DNA from 2 places in the Thermicanus aegyptius DSM 12793 genome. Region 1 is predicted to be linked to the other one. Evidence: riboswitches for the same ligand, from Rfam matches in the RefSeq annotation. Region 1 holds a riboswitch; the other holds the start of a gene.

What was found. Region 1 has a riboswitch for cobalamin ahead of THEAE_RS0109130 (FecCD family ABC transporter permease). Riboswitches for the same ligand answer to the same signal wherever they lie in the genome.
Region 2: it holds a riboswitch for cobalamin, as region 1 does, so the genes downstream of both, THEAE_RS0112000 (ABC transporter substrate-binding protein) here and THEAE_RS0109130 (FecCD family ABC transporter permease) in region 1, are expected to answer to the same signal.

The regions. Positions count from the first base shown of each region.
Region 1 covers NZ_KI783301.1:1,694,624-1,702,145, reverse strand. Annotated here, with positions in the region: gene THEAE_RS20545 (ABC transporter ATP-binding protein) at 1-189, opposite strand, end outside; gene THEAE_RS0109130 (FecCD family ABC transporter permease) at 194-1,219, opposite strand; cobalamin riboswitch at 1,432-1,625, opposite strand; gene moaD (molybdopterin converting factor subunit 1) at 1,667-1,906, opposite strand; gene tatC (twin-arginine translocase subunit TatC) at 1,985-2,764, opposite strand; gene THEAE_RS0109115 (molybdenum cofactor biosynthesis protein MoaE) at 2,757-3,248, opposite strand; gene mobB (molybdopterin-guanine dinucleotide biosynthesis protein B) at 3,265-3,759, opposite strand; gene THEAE_RS0109105 (molybdopterin molybdotransferase MoeA) at 3,756-5,015, opposite strand; gene moaC (cyclic pyranopterin monophosphate synthase MoaC) at 5,027-5,548, opposite strand; gene lpdD (prenylated flavin chaperone LpdD) at 5,640-6,017, opposite strand; gene THEAE_RS20535 (RluA family pseudouridine synthase) at 6,024-6,953, opposite strand; gene THEAE_RS0109085 (putative polysaccharide biosynthesis protein) at 6,960-7,522, opposite strand, start outside.
Region 2 covers NZ_KI783301.1:2,259,488-2,267,009, forward strand. Annotated here, with positions in the region: gene THEAE_RS20845 (adenosylcobinamide amidohydrolase) at 1-710, opposite strand, end outside; gene cobU (bifunctional adenosylcobinamide kinase/adenosylcobinamide-phosphate guanylyltransferase) at 707-1,258, opposite strand; gene cobD (threonine-phosphate decarboxylase CobD) at 1,255-2,445, opposite strand; gene THEAE_RS0112000 (ABC transporter substrate-binding protein) at 2,474-3,487, opposite strand; cobalamin riboswitch at 3,704-3,905, opposite strand; gene THEAE_RS0112005 (universal stress protein) at 3,995-4,435, opposite strand; gene THEAE_RS0112010 (sigma-54-dependent Fis family transcriptional regulator) at 4,664-6,619, shown strand; gene THEAE_RS0112015 (acetone carboxylase subunit gamma) at 6,863-7,357, opposite strand; gene THEAE_RS0112020 (hydantoinase B/oxoprolinase family protein) at 7,432-7,522, opposite strand, start outside.

The DNA.
Region 1 (7,522 bases):
CCTCCCATGAAGCAGGATCTCCCCTCCCATCAACGGAATAAGACCTGCAAGCAGGCGCAAAAGGGTGCTCTTTCCGCTTCCATTTCTCCCAAGTATTCCAAAAAACTCTCCCTGTCGCACATGGAAGGAGACCTCTTGGATCATTTTCTCTTCTCCATATCCCCCCGATGCTTGATTAATCTTGAGCATCACTCTATCTCCCCTCCTCTTTTCTCAGCAGAAAATAGGTAAAGACAGGAGCCCCAATCAGAGAGGTTACCACTCCGATGGGAAGTTCGTTCGGTGCTGAGATCGTACGGGCGATTGTATCCGAAACGATGAGAAAAATTCCACCCCCAAGAAAAGATAAGGGAAGGAGATGCAGATGCCTGGGGCCTGCGAGCAGACGAATAAAATGAGGGACGACTAGCCCGACAAAGCCAATCACTCCGGCAACCGCTACCCCTGCTGCCGTCACCAAGGAAGCACCTATGATGATCCAACGCTTCGCTTGATCGGTTTCCACCCCAACCGTCTTCGCCACCTCTTCCCCTAGAACCATCACGTCAAGTTCCCTGCCCTTCCATAATAGGATTAAAAAACCGATCAGAATAATGGGTATAATGGGTAATAGCTCCTTCCATCCACGCATAGAAAAACTGCCCATCAGCCAAAAAACGATTTGTCGCAGCTCTTCCCCGCTTAGGGAGATTAACAGGGATATGAAAGCACTCACGAAAGAGCTGATGATGATTCCCGTTAAGATCAGCCTCTCCATCCCCCATCCTATCCCGTAATTGGCGATCGTATAGATCAGAAGGATGGATAGAAGGGCTCCGGCGAAGGAAAATAAAGGAAGCGTGAACCCTCCTAGAAATGCAGGGGGAATATGAAAAAAAAGGGCGATGACGGCTCCTAAAGAAGCTCCCGATGAAACTCCCAAGGTATAGGGATCCGCAAGGGGATTTCGAAGAAGACCTTGAAAAGCGGCCCCGGCTACGGATAATCCCCCTCCCACCAAAAAAGAGAGAAGAATGCGGGGAAAGCGGATCTGCCATACAATTAAATCCACGGTAGGATCAAAGGAGCTTCTCACCCAGGGAAAAAAATGTTCTCCCAATATTTGATAGACGGAAGCCATGGAAATGGGAGAACTGCCCACAGCGGCCGCCATTCCCATAGAAAGGATACCGGCACAACCCATGACCCCATATATAACCATCCATTTTTTCTTACTCATCTTTCTTCCCCTATCCTCCCCTATCCCATCCCGTGACTTACGTTTTATAAAAACGAAGCAAATGAAACGGAAGCACAAAAAAAGGATTTCCCCAAGGAAATCCTGTAAGCGGCAAACGTCCTTTTTAAGCATATCTTTCTTTAGATATTGAAGAAAAAGAAAGAGACGGATGGGAGACATCGCTGCTTACCCTTTTCCTCGAAGGGGATTGCGTGCATCATACCAAACAGGCAGGTCTCCTGACTTGCAGATCATCACCCTCTTCTCTCCCTTCCCATGCCGTAGACACAGTGGGTAAAAAAACGAGAATGGGCTAGCTGCTCACAGTGGCGGGACCGTGACGGATTTTCACCGGCTTCCCTTTTCACACTTGGCAAAACAAGTGACCTGTTCGGAACTATTTCCTCTACTTCATTATATCGAACCCTTCCGTTTTGGCAATACCTTTTATCCACCGCTAACAGGCGGGATAAAAGCAATCTCATCGTCGGGATGAAGAAGTTGATGCGGGAGGGCATATTCATGATTCACCGCCATCATCGCCTGAAAAAGTACCTCCTTCGTTTCCGGAAAACGCTCTGCGATGAAAAGACGCAAATCCTCTAAGGACATCCCTTCCCGATGCTCTACTTCAACGACTCCTCTCCCGATTTTTTCACCCAGACCTGCAAAGAATAAGACACGCACGATTGAATCCCTCCTTCTATCCTGAACGCTTCATTTCCCATCAACCAGGCCCATGGTCACGGATTGAAAAAGGAAAATCTAATCCCAACGACTTTCGGCTTCTTGATCTTCTTGTAACTGCTTTTTATAGACCAAAGAAGAAATCCAAACACTTATCTCATAAAGGAGAATTAACGGAATCGTAACGATCATATCGGAGACAAAATCCGCAGGGGTAACTACGATGGCGATGATGATCAGTATAAAATAGGCGATCTTTCTCATTTTCCGCAAGCGAAGCGGATTTAAGATGCGAAGGCGGGTTAAAAACATGACCACGATCGGCATCTCAAAGATGATGGCGATGGGCAAAAGAATATTAAACATAAACTCGAAATATTGATTAATCCCCAACATCATGGTGATCCCTAGCGAGGCGGAAAGGGATACCATGAATTGAATCATCATGGGAAAAAGGACAAAATACCCGAAACCAAGCCCTAAAACGAAGAGTAAGGTGGCGGCGGGGATAAAGCGAAGGGCGATGGCCTGCTCATTCTTTTTTAATCCCGGGCGAACAAATGCCCAGATTTGATATAAGAGAAAGGGAAAGGTGAGGACCAGGGAGATGATAAAAGCGATTTTCATGTAGACCATGACCGCATCCGCCAAACCAAAGGCATAATTCTCCAAATCCCTTGGCTGTAACCATTTTACTACCGGCTGAGCAACAACAAAACCTAAGATAAAGGAAATGATAAAATAGATCGTAACATAAATGAGACGATTTCTTAATTCGGTCAAATGACCCACAAGAGACATCTCCGATGGATCCTTCCCCATGTTTTCATGCTTTTCATCGCCCATGATTTCATTCATCGATGTCCGGTCTCCCCTCTGGATAAGATGTGATCTCCCGTTGATCTCCAATCCATTCCTGACCATCTTCCCATATTTCTTTTTTCCATATGGGAACCATCGCTTTGATTCGTTCAATGGCATGACGGCTTCCTAGAAAGGCCGCATCACGATGGGGGGAGCCTACCGCGATGACGACTGCCGCTTCGCCAATTTGCAAGGAGCCGACTCGATGAACGATCGCCACTCTGGAGCCAGGCCAATTTCCCCGAATCTCTTCACCGATTTCCTTCATCTTCTTTAAAGCCATGGGGATATACGCCTGATATTCCAGATAGAGCGTCCGCTTTCCTCCGGTCCATTCCCGCACCGTTCCGATGAAGAGGGTAAGAGCCCCCATCTCGGAACTTGTGACAAATTCCTGCAGAGGAGGAATCTCAATAGGGGCAGATTGAATGGCATAGTACCCCCACTCCGTCACGATGGAATCTAGCGGATCTGTCATTCCATTCCCTCCGTTTTCACTTAAGTCCTAATTTCTCCTCCAGGTGAGCCGCTATCTCATCCATCTGATCTCTCCGATAGACGGGATAAGAGAGCTCTTCCTCTAGAGGAAAAGTGGAGATCACCATCATGATTCCCATTAACTTCATAAGAAGCTCTCTCTCTTCCGGCTTAGACAAAAGAAGAATCTTAGGATGAGGGCTATCTTTAAATCCTTCGATCATGAGGAGGTCGGCTTTATCGATTTTGGAGATCACCTCTTCAAGGGTAAAATCGTGATCTTCTTCTTCCCATTGGATCAGTCGGTTGCCTGAAACGAGGAGGGTTTGGTTCGCCCCTGCATTCCGGTGCTTCCAAGTATCCTTCCCCTCTTCATCGAAAGAAATGGGATGAGAGTGATGTTTGATCGCAGCGATCCGATACCCCTTCTTCTGAAAATGTCGGATGAGGTGAGTGATCAAATAGGTCTTCCCGCTGTTTGCGTATCCTACCACTTGAATGATTGGAATCATGGATGCTCACATCGATCCAAAAAAAAGATGTCAATCTCGCTTCCTTTCTCCACTCCCTTCCCTCCTGCCGGGATGAGGGCGAGACAATTGGCCCGTTGAAGCGTGCTGGTAAGTGAAGATCGATCCGGACCCGCCAAAGAAACATGCAATTCTTTCCCATGGTAGGAATAAATTGCTCGAACATATTTGGGAAAGGCGGAAGGTTTCTTGATATCTTCGTCCAATATTCCCCGTGCTCTGGGCAGATGTGCCTCACTTTCCGGGACACCCATCATCATGAGAAGGGCGGGCCGGACAAAAAGTTCAAAGCCCACATAAGCAGCGCCCGGATTTCCCGAGAGCCCATAAAGGAGTTTCCCATCCAGGACGGCAACCGTTGTTGGCTTACCGGGACGCATGAGCAGTTTATCAAAGAGAACTTCCGCTCCTAACGCTTGGTACAAATCATACATGAAGTCGTAATCGCCCACGGATACACCACCCGTAGTAAGGAGAAGGTCTACCTGAGGGAGAATCTCCCGAACGCGTTCTTTCATTTCCTCCAATCGGTCGGCGACGATCCCAAAATGTTTCGGGACGGCGCCTACCCTCATCACCTGAGCGGTTAACATCGCACCGTTACTATCTCGGATTTTTCCCGGTTCGAGAAGACTCGATACAGGCAAAAGCTCAGACCCTGTGGCTAAAATCCCCACAACCGGTTTTTTGAACACCTGACAATTCCCATAGCCATACGTAGCGAGGAGGGCTATTTCACCCGGACCCATCCTTTTCCCCGGTTGAAGGAGCACCTCTCCCTCCTTCACATCTTCACCGCGATATGAGATATCCTCACCTGGTTTCATCTCTTGTAAGACCCGAATCATCTCCTTCCCATTTTCCGTTACCCTTTCCGTCTTCTCAAACATGACGACGGCATTCGCCCCTTTCGGAATGGGAGCTCCCGTCATGATGCGAATGGCTTGACCCGATGAAAGACGATGGCGTGGCACCGAACCTGCCCCTACCGTCTCGATCACCTCGAGGAGTATCGGATTATGGTGGCTCGCACCTTTGGTCTCTTCCGCTATCACGGCATATCCATCCACCCCAGATTTATCAAAGGGGGGAACCGTATGATCAGCCACTAAAGATTCGGCAAGAATTCGCCCGTACGCATCATCCAAAGGGATTTCTTCCGTTCCCAAGGTTTTTACGTTCCTCAAAATACGTACAAGCGCTTCCTCAACAGGAATGGGTTTTCTTTCCCTTAACATCTTAACCCTCCTCACCCTTCATCGTGGTCAAACCCTCGTTCATCCGCCTGCCGACGAAAAATGCCGCTTTTCCCTCCCTCTTTAAAAAGAAGTTGGGTTGGTCCTAAGATGATTTCTTTGTCGATGGCTTTCACCATATCATAAATGGTAAGACCCGCCACCTGCACTGCGGTAAGTGCCTCCATTTCGACCCCCGTCTTTCCTTCTGATTTGACGGTCGCCTCAATCCGAATGGCGTCTTCCTCTAAGAACTGAAACCGGATATCGATCCCTGTAAGGGGGATCGGATGACACATGGGGATCATTTCCCATGTCCTTTTGGCTGCCATAATTCCCGCGATCTGAGCAACGGATAGGACATCCCCTTTCTTCACATTCCCGCTTCGTATGATATCTAAGGTTTCTTTTTTCATGCGAACCAAACCGATAGCAACCGCCTTTCGTGAGGTGACTTGCTTCTCGGTCACATCCACCATATGGGCGTGGCCTTGGGCATTAAAATGAGTCAGTTCATTTTCTCCAAACCTTTCCATCTCTCATCCACCCCCTCATACCCCCATTATGACATGAACGGCTCACAAAGGGAACCGAAATTCCTACTTTATTCCCCATTGTTCCATTTTTCTACATCAATGAAGAATCTCTTGCTTCGTCGGGTGAAATCAACTCCATGTACCGATTGACCAATTCTTCCGCATGGTTAACCAGAAGCAGGATCTCCTCTTGCGTTGCATGATCGATATGAATTCCGATCGAAACAGAGACGGTCCGTTTCAGGAAGGATGTGAGGCGTTCGGAGATCTTTTTCGCCAATTCACCTTCCTTATGATGAGGCAATTGGATGCTTTCCGTACGCAGGATCCCTTCATCCCAATAGGAAACAGCCACGGCCCCAATGTGAGGGACCGTTCCTCCTCCAATGAGAACTTGAAGGTCCTTCCCCCATTCACGAGCTTCCATCCAAACCCTGTACGGAGGTTCCCCATAGGATAAAGATTTCACATGTATTCACCTCTTCGAAAAATCCCTCGCTTCATTTTCTTCATTTTCGAGGAAACCTTTTAACCGGAGTAAATCCTCCGGCCAGGGAGATTCCATTTGAATGGCCTTCAACGTCCGCGGGTGCAGGAAATGTACCCTACTCGCATGGAGAGCCTGACGCTTCATCCAGCGCTTTTCGCCACCATATAAATCGTCGCCTAACAAAGGATGACCTAAGTGGGAAAAATGGACGCGAATTTGGTGTGTCTTGCCTGAGAAGAGTTCCGCTTCAACCCAGGTGACGTTCCATTTCGGATAACGTCTCCGCACTCGGAATTTCGTTCGGGCAGGGGGGCCCTCTGCAAGTATGGTTCGCTTAATGATCGACCCCTGAGCAAGTCCGATCGGAAGCTCAATAAATCCTTCCTCCTCCGCCAGCAAACCGTGGACAAAGAGATCATACCATTTCCGGTACTCTCCCTGTCGGTATCCTTCGCTTAAGAAATATTGGGCATACGCATGTTTCGCCACGATAAGGATGCCGGAAGTCTCTTTATCCAAGCGATGAACAAGTCGAACAGGGCGCATCTCCCCCTTTTTTTCCCAATAATAAGAGATGCCGTTGGCAAGCGTTCCGGAAGAATAATTGTAGGTGGGGTGCACCGCGATTCCTGCCGGCTTATTGATGAGAAGAAGATCTTCATCCTCTAGAAGAACGGAGAGCGGAATAGGTTCTGGCGGCACGATTGGAAGCGGCGGATCCGGGAAAAGAATCTCAACCCGATCTCCTTTTGCCACCCTTTGGTGAACCGTCGCCCTTTCCCCATTTAACAAGAGTAACCCTTCCCGTTTTATGCGACGAAGGAGAGAGACGGAAACCCGTTTTGACTTTAAGTATCCTTTTAACTGCCATCCCTCTTCCCCATCATCCACGTGAAAAAAAAGACGAGTTTCCATGACCGTCTACTTCCCCATTAACCGGAGTCGTGTCAACCAAAATACAAGGAGATTCCCTATTTTAGGAATTCGCTCCAACTCCCTCCGCTCTACGCCTTTCAGCAGGAGGAGGAGGATTCCATAGACGACAGATCCTATGGGGATGAGGAGGAGAAGGCGAATTGCAGCTTCCAGCCGGGAGAAATGAGGTAAAAGCCCGAGGGCAAACCCTTCCTCTAGCATAAGGAGCGCCGCTGCCATTCCCGCAGTGGCAAGAGCAGGGCGGAAGAGCAAGCTCCCCCAAGAAAAGTCCCGACCTAAAAACCGTTGGAGAAGGATCGCGTTAAGTACGAACAGGAGCATATAGGAGAAAAAGGTGGCTAAGGCCGCCCCATTAATTTGGTAAAGGGGAATCAACCAATAGTTGAGCAGGATTTTAATAAAGAAAACAATTCCCAGGAGTAATGCGGGCAAATAGATCTTTCCTACCCCTTGCAAGATCGATACGATGGTGATTGCCATGGTGAGAAAAAAGGAGGTAAAAGATAACAACGACATGGAGAAGGAACCATCGGAATCTCCAAAGAAAA
Region 2 (7,522 bases), 560 kb from region 1:
CTCGCCAAAGCCTCCTTAATGGCGGCATAGACCGCCTTGCCCACTCCATCTCCCAACGTCGTCGCCGTCCCGGCGAAATGATGTGGATACTCTTCCCCCTTCCCGCCCTGGACCGCCAAAACGATGGAATCCGTCGTGGTTCCCGTGGCGATTTCTCCATCTACGGTACGTACTCCCAAATCCTGCAACAGGGCGCACTTTGCCTCTGTGGCCGTCATGATGAGATTGATCATGGCTGCCTCGGTAAGCGATGCTTGCAAAAAGAGAAAAAGGTTGATGGTACCGCTAAGGTAACTGGAAAAAAGAGACTTCACTTTCCCCACCCGTCCCGTATTAGAAAGGCCTGCCGTGGCGCAGACGACCAACCGGTACTGATCACCCACCCTCTCGATCACCGAGGTTCGCTCCAAATTGGCTGCGGTAAGAAGAACCACCGTGCCTTCCTCCTCAAATCCCCAGGTGGCAAGGCGCTCCTTCACCCACTCCTCGGGGTTGTCGCTGTGATAAGAAAGCGGAACCTTTCCATTAATAAAGCGACTTATCTGTCGCAGCCCACCTCCCCAGAGTGCAGAACTCAGGGTGGTCATGGTCTCACCGCTTTCCACCAAAAGGTAATCGGGATGTAACTGAAAGGTAAGGGTGGGCCAAAAAGAAGGGGAGTACATGTAACGATCTGTTCCATTCCCATGCTTCAACCAAAACGTGTTCATCCCCTTTGCTCCCCTTTAAGACGCAGAGGGAGCCCGGCCACTACCCATGTCACTTCATCGGAGACGGACGCCACCCTTTGGTTTAATTCCCCTAAGAGATCGGCATACCATCTCCCCAGAGGGGAGAGCGCTACACCGCCGAGACCGATCTCATCGGAGACGATAAGCCAATTCTGATCTCTCCCCTTGATCACTTCGAGAAAACGGGAGATGTCCTCTATGATTCTTTCGTTATGCCTGGCTCCGCGCCATTCCGCTTCCGGAATGGGGGACAACCGATTGCTTAACCAAGCGGAGAGGGAATCCAATAAGACCACCCGATCCCCTTCTGTGATGGATGAGATTCGTTTTAAATCGAGAGGCTCTTCCATCACTCGCCAAGAAAGGGGACGCCGCGCTTGATGAAGACGAATCCGTTCTTTCATCTCCTCATCCATGCAAACGTTGGTCGCCACATAAGAAACCGGCCCCCCATCTCCTTGAGCCAACTCCTCAGCCACCCGGCTCTTTCCGGAACGAATCCCGCCTAACACCAGATGAATGGTCATCTTTCTCCCTCCCCTTGTTTTACAAAAAGGACCGGAGCCTGTTCGGATCCTACCCGCGAAAGGAGAAGATCCCGCGCCCGTGCCATCTCCTCCATCAATCGTGCATTCTCCGTCCGCGTGCGAACCGCAATGCGAAAATGGAATGGGGTTAATCCCACATACGAAGAGGCATTGCGGATGAGAATGCCCCGCTTTCCCAAAACCTCCTGCAGGTCCGTCACCGTAAAAGGATCCAGAATACGCACCAAGAGGTAATTGGCGGCGGAGGGATAGACCCTCCACCCCAGCCGTTCCGTAATCGCCTCGTTAAGAAAGCTCCTCTCCTGCTGAATCAACACGCGCGTTTGTTCCACATACTCCTTCTCGTCAAGACAAGCCAGTCCCACTTCCTGTGCAAGGAGATTGACACTCCAGGGCACCTGAAAACTCTCCAGCCGACGGATCATGTGGGGTGAAGCCAAAGCATATCCTAAGCGTAATCCGGGAATGGCATAGATCTTCGTCAGGGATCGGAGCAAGAGAAAATAAGAATCGTGGCGGAGAAAGGGAAGGAGGGTCGCCTGCTCCTGATCAGGAAGAAAGTCGATAAAGGCTTCATCCAACACGCAGAGAATCTGTCGCGCTTTACTCCATGCGAATAGATGAAGCAATTCTTCCCGTGCATACACACTGCCCGTCGGATTATTGGGAGTGCCCAGGAGGATCAGGTCACACTCCTCAAATCGGGCCAGCATCTCTTGAAGATGCGGGCGGTATTCATTTTCCTCCGCAGCCACATAGCGGACGATTTCCACCCCGTAGATCCTCGCCATCCGCTCATATTCAACGAAAGAGGGGGATAGGAGCCCCACCCTCCGAGGACGGAACGCTTGGAAGAGAAGAGAGAGCAGTTCTGCCGCTCCATTCCCGACGAGAATAAAGTCCTCTTCCATGTGGTGCAAAGAAGATAATTTACGGGTTAAAGCCCGTTTCCCCGGATCTGGGTAACGATCAATCCTCCCCATGGCCTGTTCCATCGTTTTATATACCGTAGGGGGTGGTCCCATGGGATTGATGTTGGCACTGAAGTCGAGGAACTGGTCCGGATGAAACGGGAATTTCTCCGCCGCGCTCACCCGATCCCCCCCATGGCCATATTTCTCCAACCGACCCTCTTCGAGGTTCATCCTCGTCACTATCCTTTCCACTTGAACCTCCACTCACATCATCGATCACTCACTTAAAGACGTCCGGATAAACATCTTTCGCGATCTCCTCCAAGGCATCCATGAGACGAGGGCCAGGGCGTGAAACGGTATCCTGATTCAATTGGTAGATTTCTCCATTCTTAACCGCCGGAACTTCCTTCCAGGCCGGACGCTTCTTCACTTCTTCTACGGCATTGGGTACATAATCATAAGTTAACAAAATGACATCCGGTTTGGCCGCCACCGCCTGCTCCTCCGTCCACTTCGGCCAACCTTCCTGATCGGCGGCCACATTGATGGCTCCCGCCGCTTCGAGAAGCTCATTCATAAAAGTTCCCTTTCCGGTGGTATAAAGTTCCGGGGGAGCAGAAATCTCCACCCATACTTTTTTCTTTTTATCGGCTGGGATCGTTTTCGCTTTCTCCACCACCGCCCGGTAACGTTCCTGCATGCCTTTAATCACTTCTTCTCCTTTATCGGAAGTGCCCGTCACTTTCGCCAAAAGTCGAATAGATTCATAGACCTGATTCAGAGAAGTCGCGTCGTTCACCACCAAAACGTTTAACCCCGCTTCCCGCATCTTGGCCACCTGATCCACTTGTCCCGTCACATGCCACTGGTTGGCCAGCACAAGATCGGGATGGAGGGAGACCACTTTCTCAAGATCTACATTCATGTCGCCCACTTTCTCTTTGTTCTTTACCTCTTCCGGATAATTATCATTGCTCGTCACCCCTACGATTTGATCCCCGTATCCCAACGCATAAATAATCTCTGTATTGCTGGGAATGAGGGAGATGATCCGCTCAGGGGCTTTTTCCACCGTAATCTCTTTGCCCGTCCCATCCTTGACGGTCACAGGGAAGGCATTCTCTTTCGTTGGGTTGTTTTCCGTGGGGGCGGTCGTCTGTGGATTCGAAAGTTGACCGGATGCGCTCTGTTCCGGTTTCCCTTGATCGGCACTGCACCCGATCATGCCCATCATGACTAGCGACAAGATAAGCAGGAACAGGCTTAATTTACGAAAGATCGACTGTTTCATTTTTTCCCCTTCCTTTTTACTGGTCTATTGGTCCATAAACATTTTTATAAGGACAGCAGAATCGATTCCCTTTTCTTTCTATCCCACCTCCATCCTCGAGTTTCCCTTCATGGCGGCATGAAAAAGGAGACTTCCCCTTCAGGAAATCTCCTTTTGCAAACGGATTTCGATACAAAGCTATGTATCTTCTCTGCCGTTGCCCTTTTCCTCGAAGGGAACTTGCCGTTCTTTTAGGCAGGTCTCCTGGCTTGCAGTTCCTCGATTCGTTCACCTTCCCATGCACGACGGTACACAGTGGCTGCCTTTCGGCCTAAACGTCTCTCCCTGCTTACAGTGGCGGGACCGCGCCGGATTTCCACCGGACTTCCCTATTAACACTTAGCGAGTCAACTAAGTGACCTAAAAGAGATATGAAGTTGATCTAAGCTTAATTATAGTAAAAAACCGGAATGAATCAACCGTCTTAGGATCTAAACAGGATCAAAATTTACATCATTCATCCTTACTTTACTCCTCTTTCTTTCTGACCACCAATACCGGGCATCTCGTCTGATGTATCACCCCGTAACTAACACTTCCCAAAAGTGAACCTCTTAATGGCCCCATCCCCCTCGCCCCCATCACGATGTAATCCGCCTTCCACTGATCCGCAGCCTCCACGATTTTCTCTGCAGGGTTGCCCATCTCCACAACCTTTTCATAGGGGATGTGGGCTTCTTCCAAAAGGGACAGATAAGGAGTCATCACCGCCTCTCCCAATTCCTCGGCATAGGAACGTATTTCTTCTTTGGAGAAAAAGATCTTGGTATGGGCGGTATCGAAACTGGGCTGTACGTTCATGATAAGAACCTTGGCGGCAAAAGCCTTGGCCAGTTTCATTCCTTCCTGCAGCGCCTCTTTGGAATGGTCAGATCCATCTACCGGAACCAGAATCACCATCTTGAACATCGCCTCCCCTTCCGGCCTTTATCCAATCTGTATGATAACTTCGACGGAGGGAGGCGATTCCCCTTCCTTGCCGGGCTAGAAAAATAAAATCACACAAAACATTTTCATGATATCGTTTTCATTTTTATTATGATATAATAGAGAATAGTACAATAATTCTGTTACATAGAAAGGGAAAAGAAATGGCAGGTTATCGGCAAAAGCCCCCAATCCACAGGAGGGAAAAAGATGAACCCCCAGTTATCCTTTCATTCAGCCAGAGAAATGCATAAGAAGATCGATGAATTGGCCAATCTTTGGAGGACCTATGTTTTGGAAAACCATGACCCAGGACCCATACGACAAGATGTTCTGGAATCGTGGAAGCGGAGTGAACAATTCGGCGTAAGCCCAAAACAGAAAAGGACCTCGATCGTATGGACCGATGAAGAGATAAAAGAATGGACTCGGAAATCAAATTTCTATAAGATTTCTTATCCCATCTTGCAACACCTAACCTCTCAAATCAAGGGAACCGGTCACATGGTGGCGTTAACCGACCATCATGGGCGAATCGTCTATTTGGAAGGGGACCAACCGATTTTAAAAAAGGGGGAAGAGATTCATTTCCTTCGCGGGGCCGATTGGAGCGAGAAGACGGCAGGCACGAACGCCATCGGAACATCCCTCGCGCTCTCCCACCCCATCCAAATTTTCTCCTATGAGCATTTTAGCGAAGGCTTCCATCCCTGGACCTGCGCTTCCGCTCCCATCCGCGACCCGTTTACCGGGGAACTACTGGGTGCCATCGATCTGACCGGGCCCACCGAGTTTGGGCAGCCCCATACGTTGGGAATCGCCACGATGACCGCTTCCATCATACAACAGGGATATAAAGAAATCTCCCAAAAGAATTATCATCTCCTGCATGATCATTTTTTTAAAACGTTGCAGCTCTATAAAAATGACCCCCTGATGGTGCTCAGCTCTACGCTGCAGGTGATCGATGCTTCGGAGAAAGCCTTTGCCTTATTTCAGATGCAGGATCTCCATACCTTTTGGTCCCTTCCCGGAATGGACGGACTAAGGGAAGCCCTCCTTCAACAACGGGAAAGCAAAACCGAGATCGAACTATCCTCTCGTTCGTTAAAAATCATCTCCCAACTTCTCATGACGGATGGGAAGAAAATAGGGTACCTCCTCCATCTAAAGCGGTCGGAAAGAAAGCCGATTCCCCGCCTTATCCCGGAAGACCCGTGGGAGGAATTGATCGGGCAATCCCAGGTAATGAAAGAACTGATCCAAAAAGGCAGAAAAGTCTCTCCCACCAATGTTCCCGTCCTCTTAACCGGGGAAAGCGGTACGGGAAAGGAGAGGTTCGCCCAGGCGATTCATCGGTCCAGCCTCCGCCATAAAGGACCTTTTGTCGCCATCAACTGCGGGGCCATTCCCAAAGAACTGATGGCCAGCGAACTCTTCGGTTATGAGCCGGGAACCTTTACAGGAGGGAACCCGAAAGGGAAGGCCGGAAAATTCGAAGAGGCGAATGGAGGGACCCTCTTCCTGGATGAAATCGGAGAGATGCCTCTGGACCTGCAAATCTATCTGTTGCGGGTATTGCAAGAGAAGGAAGTTATACGGCTCGGTTCCTCCAAACCGATCCAGGTGGATGTTCGGATCCTGGCCGCCACCAACCGAAATTTGGAGGAAATGGTGACGAAAGGGCTATTCCGGGCAGATCTCTACTTTCGCCTAAACGTGGTGGAGTTAAAACTCCCTCCCCTGCGGGAACGAAGGGAAGACATTCCACTCTTATGCCGATATTTTCTCCGGAAAAGCGCCATGAAGCATCAGAAACAGGTCTTGCGACTGGACGAAGAGGTAATGAACCTCTGTATGCATCATCCCTGGCCCGGGAATCTCCGCCAACTGGAGAACGTGATCGAACACGCCCTCATTTTCGCCCATGGGGACATGATTCAGCGGACGGATCTCCCGGCCTCCCTCTTCTTTCAACCTGAGATGGCATCGGAAGAAGAGGGGGAAGGAGAGGAGGATAACCCCCTGGCTGCAGAAGAAAAACGTCTGCTCCTAAAGCTTATCCTCGAGACGGATGGGAACCTCTCCGAAGTGGCAAGACGTTGCAACATCGCCCGATCCACCCTCTATCGGAAACTGCGGAAGTACAAGATAAAGATGAAATAAACCCCGTCATAAAATCTCCATCAACTCTGAAAACGGAAAGTTCACCTCTTTATCCCCGATCATCGAAATTCCAGGAACACGGCTGATACCGCATCGGAACTCATGCGAGGTTCATACCCTCATATGCGGGGTTCATACCCGAATAAAGGAAAATGCGCCCGTTTTCGGGCGCACGTAGAAAAATCGCCATCAGATTCCACAAAATATCTCCAGTTCTGCATCACCATTCCCCTCAAGCAGCGTTTATCTCGGGACCGGGCGCCCCAACCATTCTTCGTAGAACGCATCGATGTCCGGCTCAAACTCCTTGATGACCGGATACCAAGGGGCCACATTTTCCACCTCCAATTGGGTCCCGCAGGAAGGGCAGTAATATTCCCGGAGCACCTGCCAGGCAGGATCGGGTGCCAGGAGCTTGGGATAAATCTCTTCCAGCTTCTCCTCCGTATCCCTCACATAAACCAACGCATGGAGTTTCCAATTGTCCGATGCATCGCAAAATTCATGGCCGCAATCGCACTTCACCACCCGTTTTCCATCTTCTTTCGCCACGATATAGAGATGGAGGCCTGCCGGAAGGAGGATCTTCTCCTTCCAGGGAACCCGCTCCTGCAAAATCTCCAGGTATAGATCAAAGCGATCCGGGTCCTTAAAACTGGAGAGCATCTCCTTCAGCTTAAAGAACTCAATCGTCCCATCGATCAATTCTTCAATGGTCTTCTTCTCATATTTCGCCATCTGTGATCCCTCCCTTTTTGGCTCTTTCCCGCAAAAATCGCCTAATGACTCCCCGACGCACCGGAAGAGTGAATTTAGTTGCGGCGATGCGCTCCGAAGATGGGCATCTCCTGCGCTAACTCGCTTTCCGTCAATTCCCATTCGTCGGGCAGATTCCAGAAAGCA